Regions from separate parts of the Synechococcus sp. OH30 genome, predicted to be linked through region 2. Evidence: predicted binding sites of a transcription regulator. Region 2 holds the regulator's gene; each other region holds the start of a gene.
The links. Region 2 encodes NtcA, which controls nitrogen genes in cyanobacteria. Its sites were predicted from a motif close to GTANCNNNNGNTAC; they were not measured.
Positions count from the first base shown of each region.

Region 1: a site for NtcA is predicted at 3,810-3,823, ahead of glnA (type I glutamate--ammonia ligase). Genes of this name have one in related genera too.
Region 3: a site for NtcA is predicted at 3,321-3,334, ahead of NW830_RS04820 (P-II family nitrogen regulator). Genes of this name have one in related genera too.

Region 1 covers NZ_JANSIP010000007.1:47,869-53,215, reverse strand. The annotation lists gene NW830_RS08970 (cation:proton antiporter) at 1-356, opposite strand, end outside; gene NW830_RS08965 (SDR family oxidoreductase) at 670-1,398, opposite strand; gene NW830_RS08960 (hypothetical protein) at 1,465-2,133, opposite strand; gene glnA (type I glutamate--ammonia ligase) at 2,261-3,685, opposite strand; gene trxB (thioredoxin-disulfide reductase) at 4,059-5,347, shown strand, end outside.
Region 2 covers NZ_JANSIP010000003.1:250,627-255,973, forward strand. The annotation lists gene petB (cytochrome b6) at 156-803, shown strand; gene petD (cytochrome b6-f complex subunit IV) at 869-1,381, shown strand; gene leuB (3-isopropylmalate dehydrogenase) at 1,505-2,650, shown strand; gene ntcA (global nitrogen regulator NtcA) at 2,756-3,427, opposite strand; gene NW830_RS05490 (M61 family metallopeptidase) at 3,576-5,347, shown strand, end outside.
Region 3 covers NZ_JANSIP010000003.1:109,258-114,604, forward strand. The annotation lists gene cobM (precorrin-4 C(11)-methyltransferase) at 1-527, opposite strand, end outside; gene ispD (2-C-methyl-D-erythritol 4-phosphate cytidylyltransferase) at 583-1,290, opposite strand; gene NW830_RS04815 (ammonium transporter) at 1,387-2,793, opposite strand; gene NW830_RS04820 (P-II family nitrogen regulator) at 2,923-3,261, opposite strand; gene NW830_RS04825 (IctB family putative bicarbonate transporter) at 3,369-4,745, opposite strand.

The DNA of each region.
Region 1 (5,347 bases), on a different contig from region 2:
AATAGAATGGCCGCATTCCAGCCAAAGCCAAATAGCCGCCCAATGGCAGTGCCCACAGTTAGGGGGATGGCAAAGGTCAACACGCCAAAGGTGGCAGAGCGGTTGCGGGTCTGCCGAAACTGCTCCAGGTCAATCTCCAGCCCGGCCACAAACAGCAGGTAGACCACGCCAATATCCGAGAGCAACTGCACCGTCGGCAGCTCTGAGCTCAGCAGGTTCAGTCCCTGCGGCCCTAGGGCGATCCCTGCCGCCAAAAGGCCCACCAACCCCGGTAGGCGCAGCCGCTCAAAGAGCAGCGGCACCACCAGGATCACCCCCAGCAGTAGAGCAAACGAGAGGATAGGCTCCTCTTGCAAAAGTGAGCGTATGGCCTCCATTGGCCAGGCCCTCGAGTGGACACTTTCCTGATTATGGAAGCAACCTGCCCAAATAGCTGCAAGCAGCCCCCCAGCTTGGTCAACCCTCCTCTGGCCAGGAAGGGGCTTGCCAACGGATCCCACCCCTTCTCGGGACTCTCCTAAAGGTGCTCTCAGCAAACCTTAGCTACTGGGGGGCCCCTCCTGGACTTGCAGCGTCAAGGCCAGGATCCAGACACCCCCGCGAAAGAAAGTAGGGTACTCTACAACCACGCGGTGGGACATCCCGTGGCTGCTCGTGGAGGGACTCCTGTTACAGAAACTGATGGCTTTCCGGCTGCAGCACCACCTCATTGGGCACGGCATTGGCGGGCAGCGTGAGGACAAAGTGAATGGCCTCGGCAGCCGTGGTGGGGCTGAGCATTTTATCCCTTTGCACCTTGAGGCTGATGGGATCCCAGAAGGGTGAGTCGATGCCGCCAAAGTAAAACAGGGTAAAGCGCACCCCAAAGCGCTTTAGCTCATCGGCCATGCACTTGCTAAAGCCGACCACGCCAAATTTGGCAGCACAGTAAGCTGCAGCCATGGCCATAGGGTGACGGCCCAAAATGCCGGGGAAGTTGAGGATGTGGCCGGATTTTTGCTCCCGCATGGCATTGGCTGCCAGTTGGCTGGTGTAGAAGCTGCCCTTGAGGTTAACCGCCAGCATTCGCTCCAGCTCGGCAGGGGTAATTTGCGGGGCAGGCTTGAGGATCCCGGCTCCTGCCAGGTTGATCAACACGTCGATCCGCCCGTGCCTTTGTAGGGTCTGGTTGACAAGGGCCTCCACCTGGGCATAGTCCGTCACATCGGCAGGGATCCCCAGCCCGGAGGCAGCCCCCAGGGACACCGCTTTCTCCGCCAGCGCGCGCAAGGGATCCTCCCGCCGTGCCGCCAGCACCAGATGGGCTCCGGCCTGGGCCAACATAGGCACCAGGGCGCTGCCAATGCCCCCTGTGGCCCCTGTAATGAGAACAACTGCCTGGGACAATGAGGAAGACACGTTACGTTTTTTAAACTCTTCCTCTCATCATACCCAGGGAGTGGCCTTGAGGGGCGATCCAGAGAGTTAAACGCGACGCAGCCGCAGTCGTTGCACCCATTCTTCCCCGAAGCGCAGCCAGTCTGCCATTTTTTCTGGACTCACCTGTTGGTCGTCCCGCCAAACAATAAGCTGCGGCCCGGATCCCTCAGCGCAACAAGGAGGATGCTGCTCCAAAAAACTAAGAAAACTAGGATGGAAGCGCAGGCGAATCTTGGCCTCATCTTCTCCGCGCAAAAGGTAGCTGCGGGAAAACTTAGGGTGGCCCTCGAAGTTGATATCTTGCATGCCAAAGGCTTTGGCAATGTCATGAAACAGGGGAATATTCGGATGTAGCCGAAAATGAGGTAGCCGTAGATCTTCGCAATAGGCCCAGAAAACAGACTGGCGATGAGTGCTGCGACTCTTGCCGCTACCGCGGGTGTACTTATAGTCAAAGGCACCGATCTCAGTTCCATCGATTAGCCGCTTGGACATTGAGTTGTAGAAACGTCGAGCGTAGCCTCGTTCAAATAGTTCAAAGCCTGCCTGAAGCAAGCGGGAGCGGATCCCTTCGGGTAGCTCCGCTGAAAACGACATGCCCAGGCTCCTGGCCACCTGCTCCAAAGCTTCCCGACGCTTCTTCTCTAGATAGGCGGCAAGCGCCAGAAGGCCGATAACAAAAACCAAGAACAGACCAAAAATAAGCCATTCCATTGCAAACCCTCCCTCCAACCTCTAGACTTCGGCCCCAGAATATCAAAAAAAGGGATCCCTCCAGCAAAGGAAGGGATCCCGTTCAAAAGCCGTGGCCAAGAACTAATGCTTCAAATGAGAACCTCGATCAGGCGTCGAAATAGAGCGCGAACTCGTAGGGGTGAGGCCGCAGGTTGATGGGGTTGATCTCGTTGTCAATCTTGTACTCGATGTAGGTTTCGATGAGATCCTCAGTAAAGACACCTCCCTCCAGTAGGAAGTCGTGATCCTTCTGCAGGTTTTCCAAAGCATCCAGCAGGGATCCGGGCGTGGAGGGGATCTTGGCCAGCTCGTCCGGCTCCAGATCGTAGATATCTTTGTCGAGGGGCTCGCCGGGATGGATCTTGTTCTTGATCCCGTCCAGCCCCGCCATCAACATGGCCGAGAAGGCAATGTAGGGGTTGCAGGTGGCATCGGGGCAGCGGAACTCCAGCCGCTTGGCCTTGGGATTTTTGCCTGTAACTGGAATGCGAATGGCTGCGGAGCGGTTGCCCTGCGAGTAGGCCAAGTTGACCGGCGCCTCAAACCCAGGCACTAGGCGCTTGTAGGAGTTGGTGGTGGGGTTGGTAAAGGCTAGGATGGCTGGGGCATGCTTGAGCAGGCCGCCAATGTAGTAGAGAGCCGTTTCGCTGAGATCGGCGTAGTTGCCTTCTTGGTAAAACAAGGGCTGGCCGTCTTTCCAGAGGGACTGGTGCGTGTGCATGCCGCTGCCGTTGTCATTGAAGAGGGGCTTGGGCATGAACGTCACCGTCTTGCCGTGCTTGCGGGCCACGTTCCGGATCACGTACTTGTAAATCATCATGTAGTCGGCAGCCGTGATTAGATCGGCAAAGCGGTAGCCCAGCTCCCCTTGCCCGCCGGTGGCCACCTCGTGGTGGTGCTTCTCGATAGGCACCCCCAGCTTGGCCATTGTCAACAGCATCTCGGTACGAAGATCCTGGTGGGCATCGGTGGGCGGCACAGGGAAATAGCCCTCTTTGTAGCGCGGCTTGTAGCCCAGGTTGCCCCCTTTTTCCTCTCGGCCCGAGTTCCAGCGGCCCTCGATGGAATCGACAAAGTAGTAGCCGGCGTTCTGAGTTTGGTCAAACCGTACATCTTCAAAGATGAAAAACTCTGCTTCAGGCCCGAAGTAAGCCGTATCGGCAATCCCTGTCGATTGCAGATAGGCCACAGCCCGCGCTGCTAGGCTCCGCGGACAACGGCTGTAGGGCTGGCCGGTGCGCGGTTCAATAATGTTACAGATAAGGCTGAGGGTGGGCACTTGAAAAAACGGGTCGATCCAGGCTGTTTTGGGATCCGGCACCATGTACATGTCCGACTCGTTGATGGATTTCCAGCCTCGGATGCTGGATCCATCAAAAGGCAGCCCTTCGCTAAAAACTTCTTCCGTCAGCATCGAAGAGTGGACGGAGATATGCTGCCAGGTGCCAAAGAGATCCACAAACTTGAGATCCACCATCTGGACATTGTTGTCCTGGATCATCTGGAGCACTTCTTGGGGGGTGGATGCCATCGCTCTCTCCTAACTTGGGTTGCCGTTGAGACTAGGGGTGGGATCCCAGCCGATGATCCCCATGCTTTGACCCAGACAGGCCAAAAGCGCTCACCCATCCTAGAAAGGCCGACACCAGTTTTTTGTATTTTCTGATACGAAACTGGCCTGCCTCCGGCCTTCTCTCCACTAACCTGCGGTAAGGCTACTTGCAAGGGGAAGAGGCCTAGGCCAACTGGCAAGCTACACCGGTGTTCCCGGACAGGCCAATGCCCTGGCCGAGAGCGAAAATAGGACTGGGAGCCCCAACCTCGCTGAGGTTGCGGAGTCGTGTTAGGCTAAAGCGTAGTCATTATGAGTTTGACTTAGAGAGCTGCAGAAGGGGAGAGAGAGGATGACGGAGCAAAGTCGGGTTGAGAATGTGGTCATTATTGGCTCTGGGCCCGCTGGCTTGACCGCGGCCATCTATGCCGGCCGGGCCAAGCTGAAGCCAGTTGTGTTCGAGGGGTTTCAGGTGGGCGGGATCCCGGGTGGGCAACTGATGACCACCACCGAGGTGGAAAACTTTCCGGGCTTTCCCGAGGGCATCAGCGGCCCCCAGCTGATGAAAAACATGCGCGCTCAAGCGCAGCGGTGGGGGGCAGAGCTCTACCCCGAGGATGTTACCTTTGTGGATCTCAGCCAGCGGCCTTTCGTGGTCCGCTCTGATGAGCGAGAAGTGCGCACCCACAGCCTAATCATCGCCACCGGGGCCACAGCCAAGCGCCTACACCTGCCCGGAGAGGAGATCTACTGGAACCGCGGCATGTCCGCCTGTGCTGTCTGCGATGGGGCCATGCCCATGTTCAGGGGGGTGGAGCTGGTGGTCATTGGCGGCGGCGACACCGCCTGCGAGGAAGCTACCTATTTGACCAAGTTTGGATCCCATGTCCACATCCTGGTGCGCAGTGGCAAAATGCGGGCCAGCAAGGCCATGCAAGACCGAGTCCTCAACCACCCCAAGATTACCGTGCACTGGTACACCGAGGCGGTGGAAGTCCTGGGTGACGGCCAGCGCCTGACGGGGGTGAAGGTGCGCAACAACCAGACGGGCGAGATCCGGGAGATGGCAGTAGGGGGGGTATTTTACGCCATCGGCCACAAACCCAACACCGACCTGTTCAAAGGGCAACTGGAACTGGATGAAGTGGGCTATATTGTCACCCGCCCCGGATCGGTAGCCACCAGCGTAGAGGGGGTGTTTGCCGCTGGGGATGTGCAGGATCACGAGTTTCGCCAGGCCATCACCGCGGCGGGCAGCGGCTGTATGGCGGCCATGCTGGCGGAGCGCTGGCTCTCGGAACACGGCTTAGCCCAAGAGTATCACGTCGTCCCTCAGAGCCATCCTGAGCCCAGCCCTGCCACGGCTCCTCCCGAGGCAGAGTTGCCGGGGGAAGCTGCGGTGGCGGAGAACGGCCACGAGGATCTGGATTTCAGTAAGACCTGCCATGAAGGGAGCTATGCCCTGCGGCGGCTCTACCACGAAAGCGATCGCCTGCTGATGGTCAAGTACACTGCTCCCACCTGTGCCCCTTGTCATGCCCTCAGGCCAATCCTGAACAAAGTCATCGAAGAGTTTGCCGACAAGCTGCACGTGGTGGAGATCGACATCGAGAAGGATCCGGAGATTGCTGAAGCCGGCGG
Region 2 (5,347 bases):
TTAGAAGCTGCTTTGCCGGCGGAGAGGCGGATCCCTGAGCTGCAGCTGAGCCTGGTTTGAGGAGGGTGTTAACAAACTGTGTTACAGTGCTGGTGGGAGTGGGCTTGTCCCCTCCTGGATATCCAGCTTCAAACTCTTTAAAGATTGCAGGTATCATGAGCAAGGTTTACGACTGGCTAGACGAGCGGCTAGAGATCACGCCTTTCGTCGACGACGCAACCGGGAAATTCATTCCGCCCCACGTTAACATCTTCTACTGCCTTGGCGGCATCACGCTGGTGTGCTTCCTCATTCAGTTTGCCACCGGCTTTGCCATGACGTTTTACTACCGTCCGACGGTGGCTGAGGCTTTTGAATCGGTTAACTACATCATGACCCAGGTCAATTTTGGCTGGCTGCTGCGCTCCATCCACCGCTGGAGTGCTTCCATGATGGTGTTGATGATGATCCTACACACCTTCCGGGTTTACCTAACCGGTGGGTTCAAGAAGCCCCGCGAGCTGACCTGGGTAACCGGTGTAATCTTGGCGGTGCTGACGGTTTCCTTTGGGGTTACGGGTTACTCGCTGCCCTGGGATCAGGTGGGCTATTGGGCGGTCAAAATTGTTTCAGGAGTGCCCAGCGCTATCCCAGTGGTGGGTGATGCCCTGGTCCAGCTTATCCGCGGCGGCGAGGCGGTTGGCCAAGCCACCCTCACCCGTTTCTACAGCCTGCACACCTTTGTGTTGCCTTGGCTGACGGCGGTCTTCATGACTATGCACTTTCTGATGATCCGCCGCCAGGGCATTTCTGGACCCTTGTGAATCCTAGCCGGTTCGCTCCCCAAGTTTCTCTTCTAACCCTTTTCCCCCAGACAAGGAGAACGGCTATGCCTGTCTCGAAGCAAGTAATAGCAACTGAGGTCATTACACGCAAAGTTGACCTGGACAACCCCAAAGTTTTGGCCAAGCTGAAGAAGAACATGGGCCACATGACCTACGGTGAGCCCGCTTGGCCCAACGACTTGCTCTTTATGTTCCCGGTGGTCATCCTGGGTACGATTGGGGTGATTGTCGGCCTGGCGGTCATGGATCCGGCGGGGGTGGGCGAGCCGGCGGATCCCTTTGCCACACCGCTGGAAATTCTGCCGGAGTGGTACCTCTACCCTGTCTTTCACATTTTGCGCGTGGTTCCCAATAAGCTCCTGGGCATTGCTCTGATGTTAGCTATTCCCGTAGGTCTCCTGTTTGTGCCTTTCATTGAAAATGTCAATAAGTTCCAGAATCCACTGCGCCGTCCAGTGGCAACAACGGTGTTTTTGCTTGGCACGTTGGTAACCCTCTACCTAGGCATTGGTGCCACCCTGCCTCTGGACAAGTGGGTTACTCTGGGCTTGTTCTAGAGCTGCGGGTAGGTTGACACCGCACAAGTGCAGCAGGCCAAAGGCTGGGCTGCACTTTTTTGTGGGTACTGCTGGGCCGAGTGGTGGTAATATCGCTACGCATTCCTTTTACCGCGATCCCGCATGAGTACTCCCCCTCCTGCTCCCCGCATCTACCGGATTACTGCTCTAGCCGGCGATGGCATCGGCCCCGAAATCATGCAGGTGGGGCGGGCGGTTTTGGATGCAGTGGCCGCTCAGATGGGGTTTTCCATCCAGTGGCAGGAGGGCCTCATTGGTGGAGCAGCCTACGAAGCCACTGGGGATCCCTTGCCCCCAGAGACCTTGAAAATGGCCCAGGAGAGCGATGCTGTTTACCTGGCAGCAGTTGGCGACTTCAAGTACGACGCCCTGCCGCGGGAGAAGCGCCCTGAGCAGGCTTTGCTGGGCTTGCGGGCTGGCTTGGGGCTGTTTGCCAACTTGCGTCCGGTGAAGATCTTTCCGCCCCTGGTGGAGGCCTCTTCCCTCAAGCCGGAGGTGGTGGCCGGGATCGACCTGGTGGTGGTGCGCGAGCTCACCGGTGGCATCTACTTTGGTCAGCCCCGCGGGATCTTCGTCGATGCCCAAGGATCCCGACGCGGCGTAAACACCATGGTCTACACTGAGGCCGAGGTGGACCGCATTGCCCGCATGGCTTTTGAACTGGCCCGCAAGCGGCGGCGCAAGCTCTGCTCGGTGGATAAGGCCAATGTGCTGGAAGTGTCGCAACTGTGGCGGGAGCGGGTCAATGCCGTGGCAGCGGAATACCCTGACGTGGAGCTGTCCCATCTGTATGTTGATAACGCCGCTATGCAGTTGGTGCGCTGGCCGAAGCAGTTTGACGTCATCCTGACAGAGAACCTCTTTGGGGATATCCTCTCCGATGAGGCAGCCATGCTAACTGGCTCCATTGGCATGTTGCCTTCCGCCTCTTTGGGAGCTGCCGGCCCTGGTCTATACGAGCCAGTCCATGGCTCAGCTCCCGATATTGCCGGTCAAGACAAGGCCAACCCTCTTGCCCAGGTGCTCTCTGGGGCAATGCTGCTGCGCTACTCTTTGGATCAGCCCCAAGCTGCCGACCGCATCGAACAGGCCGTTGAGACAGTTTTGGCCCAGGGCTACCGCACCGCCGACATCTACTCGGAGGGGATGACCCTTGTAGGCTGCCGCGAGATGGGAGAAAAGATCCTGGCCGCCTTGGCTCAACAGCAAGCCTCTCCCCAAGAACCGCCCTCAGCCGCCGGCGGTTAAGTAGGGGTTTGCTTGCTGCTGCCTCCCTCTCCTGCAGGGAGGGATCACCCCGCCAACCAGTGGTGCGGCCATTCCCGGAAACGGCCGTGGGGCCAGGTCCTCCTCCTAGGCAAAGCGATAGCTTAGCTGGATTGGGTCGTGGACAGTGATCTTTTTCTTGTGGATGGAAATGTAGTTCTTCTTGCGCAACTCTCCCAAGAGACGGGTAATGGTGACGCGGGTTGAGCCAATGGCTTCGGCAATGGCCTGGTGAGAGAGCTTGAGGTCGATGGTCACGCCATTGGGACCGGGCACGCCGAAGTCGCGGCAGAGGATCAGCAAAAAGCTAACCAGCCGGGAGGCCATGTCGCGGTGGGCCAGTGTTTCAATCATCATCTCTGTCTGCAGGATGCGAGAAGCCAAGCTCTTGAGCAGCAGCATGGCCAGCTCAGCGTTCTCCCGCACAGACTTTTCCACCTGCTCGATGGGCAGAGAGAGCAGCTCGACGCGAGTGAAGGCTACGGCATGATAGAAGCGGTCGGAGCGCTGCCCGGTAATGAAGGAGAGCACCCCAAAAATGCTGTTTTCCCGCAGGAGGGCGACAGTAATTTCCTCCCCCATTTCGTACACCCGCGACAGCTTAACAGCTCCCTTGACCAAAAAGTAAACCCGCTCCGCCGGATCGCCGGGGAGGAAAATGGTCTTGCCACGTTCAAAGGTTTCGATAACTGGAGGATGGTGAGGCCCTCCTAGCTGTTTAAAGGCTGCAATGAGAGATTTTTCTGCAACGGCCACCACGGGATTCGACAACCTCTCAAGGTCAGTTTATCTCTAGGATCAACTCCTAAACCCAGATCAAGCTGCCTACGATTCGAAGACTACCCTAGACTCTGGATATCTTTGTAGCAATAGCTACATTTCTCTTGTTGCGGTAGGGGAAGATCGTATGGGGATTGCCACCCTCTCTCGCCATAGCCGCCAGCACTTTACAGTACGGATGCCAGAGCCAGCCAACCACCTTTTGGAGGTGGAGCTGCAGATTCGCGAAGTGGAACCGGAGGTGCCTCTGCGGCTGCGGCTGCCAGTGTGGACGCCGGGATCCTACCTAGTGCGGGAGTATGCCCGCCATGTGCAGGAGTTTCAAGCCCTGAGCGAGCAAGGGAGCCCTTTGGCCTGGCGAAAGGTTGATAAAAACACCTGGGAGGTCAATCCAGCGGGGTGTTCGGCGGTCACCATCCGCTATCGGGTCTATGCCTATGAGCTGACGGTGCGCACCAACCATCTGGATCTCACCCATGCCTATTTCAACGGGGCAGCGCTCTTTCTCTACGTGCTCGGCCGCGAGCGGGAACCCTACACCTTGACGGTGATCCCTCCTCAACCCGACTGGCGTGTCGCCACCAGCTTGCAGCCCTTGCCCGCCGCTGAGGATCCCAATGCCGGCTGGTCGTTCCTGGCGGCAGACTACGACGAGCTGGTGGATAGTCCGGTGGAGGTGGGCCTGCACCAGTTGCGGTCGTTTGCAGTGGAAGGGATCCCGCATTACTTCGTGGTCTGGGGAGCAGGCACCCTGGATTTGGAGCAAGCGGTGGCCGATGCTGAGAAAATTGTCCGGGCCACTGCAGCGTTTTTTGGCGGGTTGCCCTACGACCGCTACTGGTTTATTGTGCATTTGTCCCCAGGGGGATTTGGCGGCCTAGAGCACAAGTACAGTGCTACCCTCAACTATTCTGGCCTGGAGCTGCATCAGCCCCAGTCCTACCGCCGCTTTTTGGCGCTGCTGGCCCATGAGCTTTTCCATGCTTGGAACGTCAAGCGGCTGCGCCCTCTGGCTTTGGAGAAAATTGACTACAACCAAGAAAACTATGTGGACTGTCTGTGGTTTTGCGAGGGGGCGACCAGCTACTACGAAAACGTGATCTTGCTGCGGGCAGGGCTCCTCACCGCCAAAGAGTTTTTACAGATCCTATCTGAGCGAATTGGCCAGCTGCAGCGTACTCCGGGTCGGGCCGTGCAATCGCTGCAGGAGTCCAGTTTCGACGCTTGGATCAAGCTCTACCGTCCCCACGAAAATAGCCTCAACAGCCAGGTTTCCTATTACCTAAAGGGCGCTTTGGTCTGCTGGCTGCTGGATCTGCACATTCGCCACCTTTCGGGGGGCCAGGGATCCCTGGACACAGCCATGCGGGATTTGTGGCAGCGCTTTGGCCGGTTTGAGAAAGGCTACACCCACCAAGACCTGCGGGAGGCCTTCGAGCGGGCAGCCGGCGCCGATCTTGGCCACTTTTTCTCTGCCTACGTGGAAGGTACGGAAGAGCTGGACTACAACGCTTACCTCCACCCTTTTGGCCTCACCCTTAAAGCCCACTTCAGCCGCCCCAACCCTAGCCCTTACCTGGGTCTCCACTTCAATGGGGAAGGCAACCGCATCAGCGCCGTCGAGATGGGATCCCCCGCCCAAAAAGCAGGCATCTGGGCTGGCGACGAGCTCGTAGCCCTAGACGGCTTTCGGGTGAGCGCCACCACCTTGCCGGAGCGCCTGGCAGCCTACCAGCCCCACCAGGTGATCTGCCTAAGCGTCTTCCAAGGTGATCAGTTGAAACACTTCTGGATCCCCCTGGATCCACCCCGCCCGGATGTTTACACCCTCGAAGCTTTGCCTGAACTTACCCCTGAACAAGAGTCTCTCCAGCGAGACTGGCTGGGATCCCTTCTGGC
Region 3 (5,347 bases), 140 kb from region 2:
TGGCGGGCGCTTAGGTACAGACACAAAGAGGCACGGTGAGCCGCCAGACTGGCCAGGGCTTCTGCTGCTGGCACGCGCGTCCGGCCGCTGGCGCGGGTAAGGATCACTGTCTGCACCAACTCCGGTACCGTTAGCTCCACCTGGAGACGAGCGGCTGCCAGCTGGAAGGCACTCACCCCCGGCACGATCTCAAAGGGGATCCCCGCCTCAGCCAACCGGAGCAGTAACTCGTGCAAAGCGCCATAGAGGCAGGGATCCCCGTCCTGTAGCCGCACTACGCGCAGCCCCGCCCTGACCCGTTCCACAATTTGTGGCAGCAGCGTCTCCAAGGTGAGGGAGCGTGTGTCGATGGCCTCAACCCCAGGGCGACAGTGAACCAGTATTCCCTCCGGCAGCAAAGAACCTGTGTAGAATACTGCATCTGCCTGCGAGAGGACTCTCTGACCCCGCAGGGTGATTAGCTCTGGATCCCCAGGCCCAGCGCCGACAATGTAAACAGGCCAGTAGGGCGAAGTGGGTTCGCGCATGCGCTCTCTTTTTCCTCCGGCAGCGTGCATCCTAGCAGCAGAAAGCTGCCTTGGCTCAACGGACGGGATCGAGGCGCTGCTGCAAGATTTGCGCTGCCAACAGCACATCCAGGGGGGTGGTCAGCTTTAGGTTAGACTCCTCCCCTTCCACGATGTAAACCGGCCAACCTAGCTTCTCAAATAGAGCTGCATCGTCAGTAACCTGCCACCCCTTGGCCAGCGCCTCTCGATGGGCTTGCCACAGCAGCGATAGGCGAAACCCCTGCGGCGTTTGGGCTGCCCACAGCTGGCTGCGCTCCGGTGTCGTTTGGACTTGAATGCCGCTGGGGCCAGTCTCGGCCACTTTAATCGTGTCTTTGACAGGGATCGCCGCCACCAAGCCATCCACCTGCTGCAAGGCAGCGCTGCAGCGATCGAACAAGTTTGGCGTGGCCAGGCAGCGGGCTCCATCGTGGATCAGCACCCGTTCTACTGTCCCTAGGCTATAGAGATACTCAACTCCTCTGTAAACCGACTCCTGCCGCGTTGCCCCCCCCGGCAAAAGCTGAACCGGCTTGGCTGGAGCAGTTGTTGCCACAATTTCCTCAATGGCCGGCCAGTCATGGGGCTGGGCCAGAATCCCAATCCACTCGATGGAACAAGCCCGAGCTGCAGCTTCCAGCGTCCAAGCCAAAATTGGCCGGCCTAAGAGTGGCAACAGCAGCTTGTTGACCGCCGCCCCCATCCGCTTGCCGCTGCCCGCTGCTGGGATCAACAGGTGCATAGATTGACAAGAACCTCCAGCCGCATTCTAGTTGACAAGTAAGCTAGGGGGGCCGAGCCTGGCCCCCTTTAGGTTTGCCAGCGCAGTTCGACAGGCTCAAGGTTGCTCCAATTCGGCGGCAGCAGTTACAAAGTCAGGGTAAGCCACGTTACCGTGCTCGCCCACATCCAAGCCGGCCATCTCCTCTTCGGCACTGGTGCGCAGGCCAACGGTTACCTTGAGGAGCAAAAACAGGATCAAGCAGGTGAGGAAAGGCCAGAAGAAATAGGCTAGAGCGCCCACAACTTGTACCCCAAATTGCGCCCAGGTCACCCCTGAGTTGGCGTGGGCAAACCAAGGGATCCCTGCTGCCAACACCCCCCAGATACCGCAGGTGCCGTGTACCGAAATCGCCCCCACCGGATCGTCAATCTTCAGCACCGTATCCAAAATCACCGCCGAGATGACCACCAGGATCCCGGCCACCGAACCGATGATCAAAGCTCCCACAGGGTGGACAGTGTTGCAAGGAGCAGTGATCCCTACCAAGCCGGCCAGCACCCCGTTGGCGGCAAAGGTCATATCCGGCTTGCCAAAATGCACCCAGCAGGTAACCATTGCCCCAATGGCCCCTGCCGAAGCGGCTAGCAGCGTGTTCATGGCAATCCAGCCGATATCGGGGCTGGCGGCTGTGGTCGAGCCGGCGTTGAACCCAATCCAACCCAAGGTGAGGATGAACACCCCCAACATCCCTAGAGGCAGGTTGTGGCCGGGAATCGCCCGTGGCTCCCCATTGGGGCCGTACTTGCCGATGCGAGGGCCAAGCACCATGGCCCCGGCCAAGGCGGAAGCGCCCCCCACCAAGTGCACCACGCCCGAACCGGCAAAGTCGATGAAGCCCAGATCTTCCAGCCAGCCGCTGGTGCCACCGTTGTAGTCGCCAAACAGCCCATTCCAAGCCCAGCCCCCCGAGATGGGGTAGATCAGTCCAGAGATGACGACAGAGTAGATGAGGTAGGCCACGAACTTGGTGCGCTCCGCCATGGCCCCGGAAACAATAGTGGCAGCGGTGGCGGCAAACACCATCTGGAAGACGAAGAACGTAAAAGGCCAGTCCCCTGCTTCGTGGGCTTGCTGCCAACTGAAAGCAAACCAGCTCCTACCAAAGAAGCCAGCATTTTCTCCAAACATCAGACCAAACCCGATGAACCAAAAGGCGCAACAGCCCATGCAGAAGTCCATCAAGTTCTTCATCATGATGTTGGCGGCATTCTTGGCGCGGGTAAAGCCCGTCTCCACCATGGCAAACCCCGCCTGCATGAAGAACACCAAGGCTGCCCCCACCAGCGTCCAGACGGTGTCAGCATGTTTCTGCACGACTTCCGCGTCCTGGGCGCAGGCGCTCTCCTGACCCAATAGGAAAACTAGTGAAATCGTCAGAGCAGCAGTTAAGCCCCCCTGAGTGGGTCGGCAGAGCCACTGCAGTACTTGGCCTTTGAGTCTTTGGATCATGGTTGTCGACATGCTTTTCCGCTCAACTAGAGAGACGCTACTTTTGGCAATGCCAAAAAATGAAACAGAATCCAGCTTCCCCCTCAACAAGCCAGGATGAGGCTGAGGAGAGAGGCAACCTAGGCCCCAAAAACAACTTTTTTACAAAGCATCTCGGTTGACTTCACCAGTGCGGATGCGAATGGTTTTCTCGACAGGGCTGATGAAAATCTTGCCGTCCCCGATTTCGCCAGTGCGAGCGGCTGCAATCAGCTTCTCCACCACCGTATCCACCAGCTCATCTTCAACCACGATCTCCACCTTCAGCTTTTGCAGGAACTCGACTGTGTACTCGGATCCCCGATAGCGCTCAGTTTGCCCTTTCTGCCGGCCAAACCCCCGCACCTCCGTTACGGTCATGCCAACAATTCCGGCATTCACTAGGGCTACCTTCACCTCATCAAGCTTGAAGGGCCGAATGATAGCTTCAATCTTTTTCATTGGCTGTCTCTGCCCCAGAGAGCTCCGCTCACTTCTAGCATCGCTGCCACCTGCAAGTTGTAACTCCAGATACAGTTTTGAGCCGAGGGGCCAACCCCGAGAACATATTACAGGGAAAGCTGCTTCGAGGAAGCCAAGTTGGCTGTGATGAGAGCCACGGCCAGCCACCACAGCATTTGCACCTGGGGACGGTACCAGATGGTGTCCACCAGGCCGTGGGCCATCATGCCGGTGCAGGCTGCTAAACCTGCCGCCACCCACAGGCCCTGGGGATCCCGGCAGGCAAGTAAACGTTTCCAGCCTCTCCAGCCGTGATCCCAGAGCACCAGGAGGAACCAAGCAAAAGCCAGGGATCCGACTAAGCCCGTCTCCAAGGTAATCTGGAGCGGCACCGAGTAGGCCGCCAGAGCGCTGAAGTTGCCCCGCTGGTAGAGGGGATAGACGCGGCTGAAGGCGACATTGCCAGGGCCGATCCCCAAGATGGGAAAGTCGCGGATCATCTCCAGCACTGCCGCCCAGACGTTGAGGCGAAAATTGTTGCTGGTATCTAGCCGTCCCCAAAAAAGGCTCTGAGCCCGCAGCCGCAAGGGGCGTACCGTCAAGATGGCAAGCAGCAGCGCGGCTGCGCCCCCTCCCAAGAGAGCCGGCACCGTCCAACGCTGCCAACGGGCCGGCAGGCGGGGGGTGTACCATTGGGCCAGCAGCAGGGCCATCATCCCCAGCGCTGCCAGCCCCCCAATCCAGGCACCGCGGCTGTAGGTCAGCACCAGACAGACAAGGTTGACGGCGGTTGTAAACCCCACCAGAAGCTTGATCCCCCAACCCGGCCAGAGGCAAATGCCAGCCAGCCCCAAGGGGAGGAGAGGAACCAGGTAGCCCCCATACAGGTTAGGGTTGCGCAGATAGCTGTACACCCGCGTCAGGCCCGCCAAGCCCGATTCTGGATCCACCCAGGTGGCCAGTTCGGCCGCCCCGTAGAAGTACTGCCGCAGGCCGTAGATCCCTATCCCCAGGCTGACCAAGAGCAGGGATCCAACAATCCCATCTCGGAATCGGGGTTGGCGCAGCAGACGATGCAAAAGCAGATAGCCCGCCAGGTAAAGCGTCAGCTTCAGCCAGCCATCCCGCGCTGCGTAGGAAACCGGCGAGAGGAGCGTTGCCAGGGTGGCAATTCCCCAGAAAAGGCCCAGGGGCAGATGGACAGGTAGCCCAGTCGGGGTTTCCACCAGCCAGCCCAAGACCACAAGCGCCGCCATGGCCAGCAAAATCAGACCGAGGATGCCGGTGGAGCTTTGGGAGGAAAAGACCCAGTAGAGCAGCACCAGGCCCAGGCCAATCCCGTCCAAGGCTTGGACGAGTAAGCTACCTTGGCCCCAGTTTTTCAGGGATCCCGACAGGCGGCCCAAAAAGCTGCTCTGCCACCAGGAATCGATAGGAAAATCCTGCAGCAGCAGAGCTTGCCACAGTTGCCTTGCTTGTTCCATTGCCGCTTTCCAGCCCGCTTGCCTCCGCTCATCTTCCGAGTTTATCTCCCCAGCGGCCAAGGGCAGGGACGTCAGGGCAGGCGGGATCCCTCCCTCTGGAAGTGGAGGACTCTAGCTGCTTCGGGAGCACGTTAGGTCGAGAGTTGGCTCCTAGCCTTGCCACGACCAACCTCAAAGTGCCCTTTAGGCAACCGAGGCTAGCGGCTGGAGCTGGGAGCTCTTAACCTCTTCAGAGCTGGAAGGGGGAACTCCTGCTGCCGACTGATCTGCTTTGAAAAGCGGGGAATTGCAATAATGAATTTGCACACGAGTAGGCCGGCCCAAGCCCAAAGCGGATCCCAGGCAGCGCGCTAAAACCTGCACTTTGAACTCCAGTTCGCTAATGGTGTCCATCTACTTGCGGCCCTCCCTCCGACCCCATCTCTAAGCCCAGCTTAGGAGAAGATTGAGGATAGTTCTTCAGTGGGAATACAGAATTTGCCAAGCTAGATCATGCAAAGCTGGCACTCTTTTTAGAGAGAAAAAAAGCTGAAACTCGGCCAGGCTTTCTCCGGAAGATCCCGGACAAGTTGATTAACATAAGTAAATGCCTAGAGAAACTA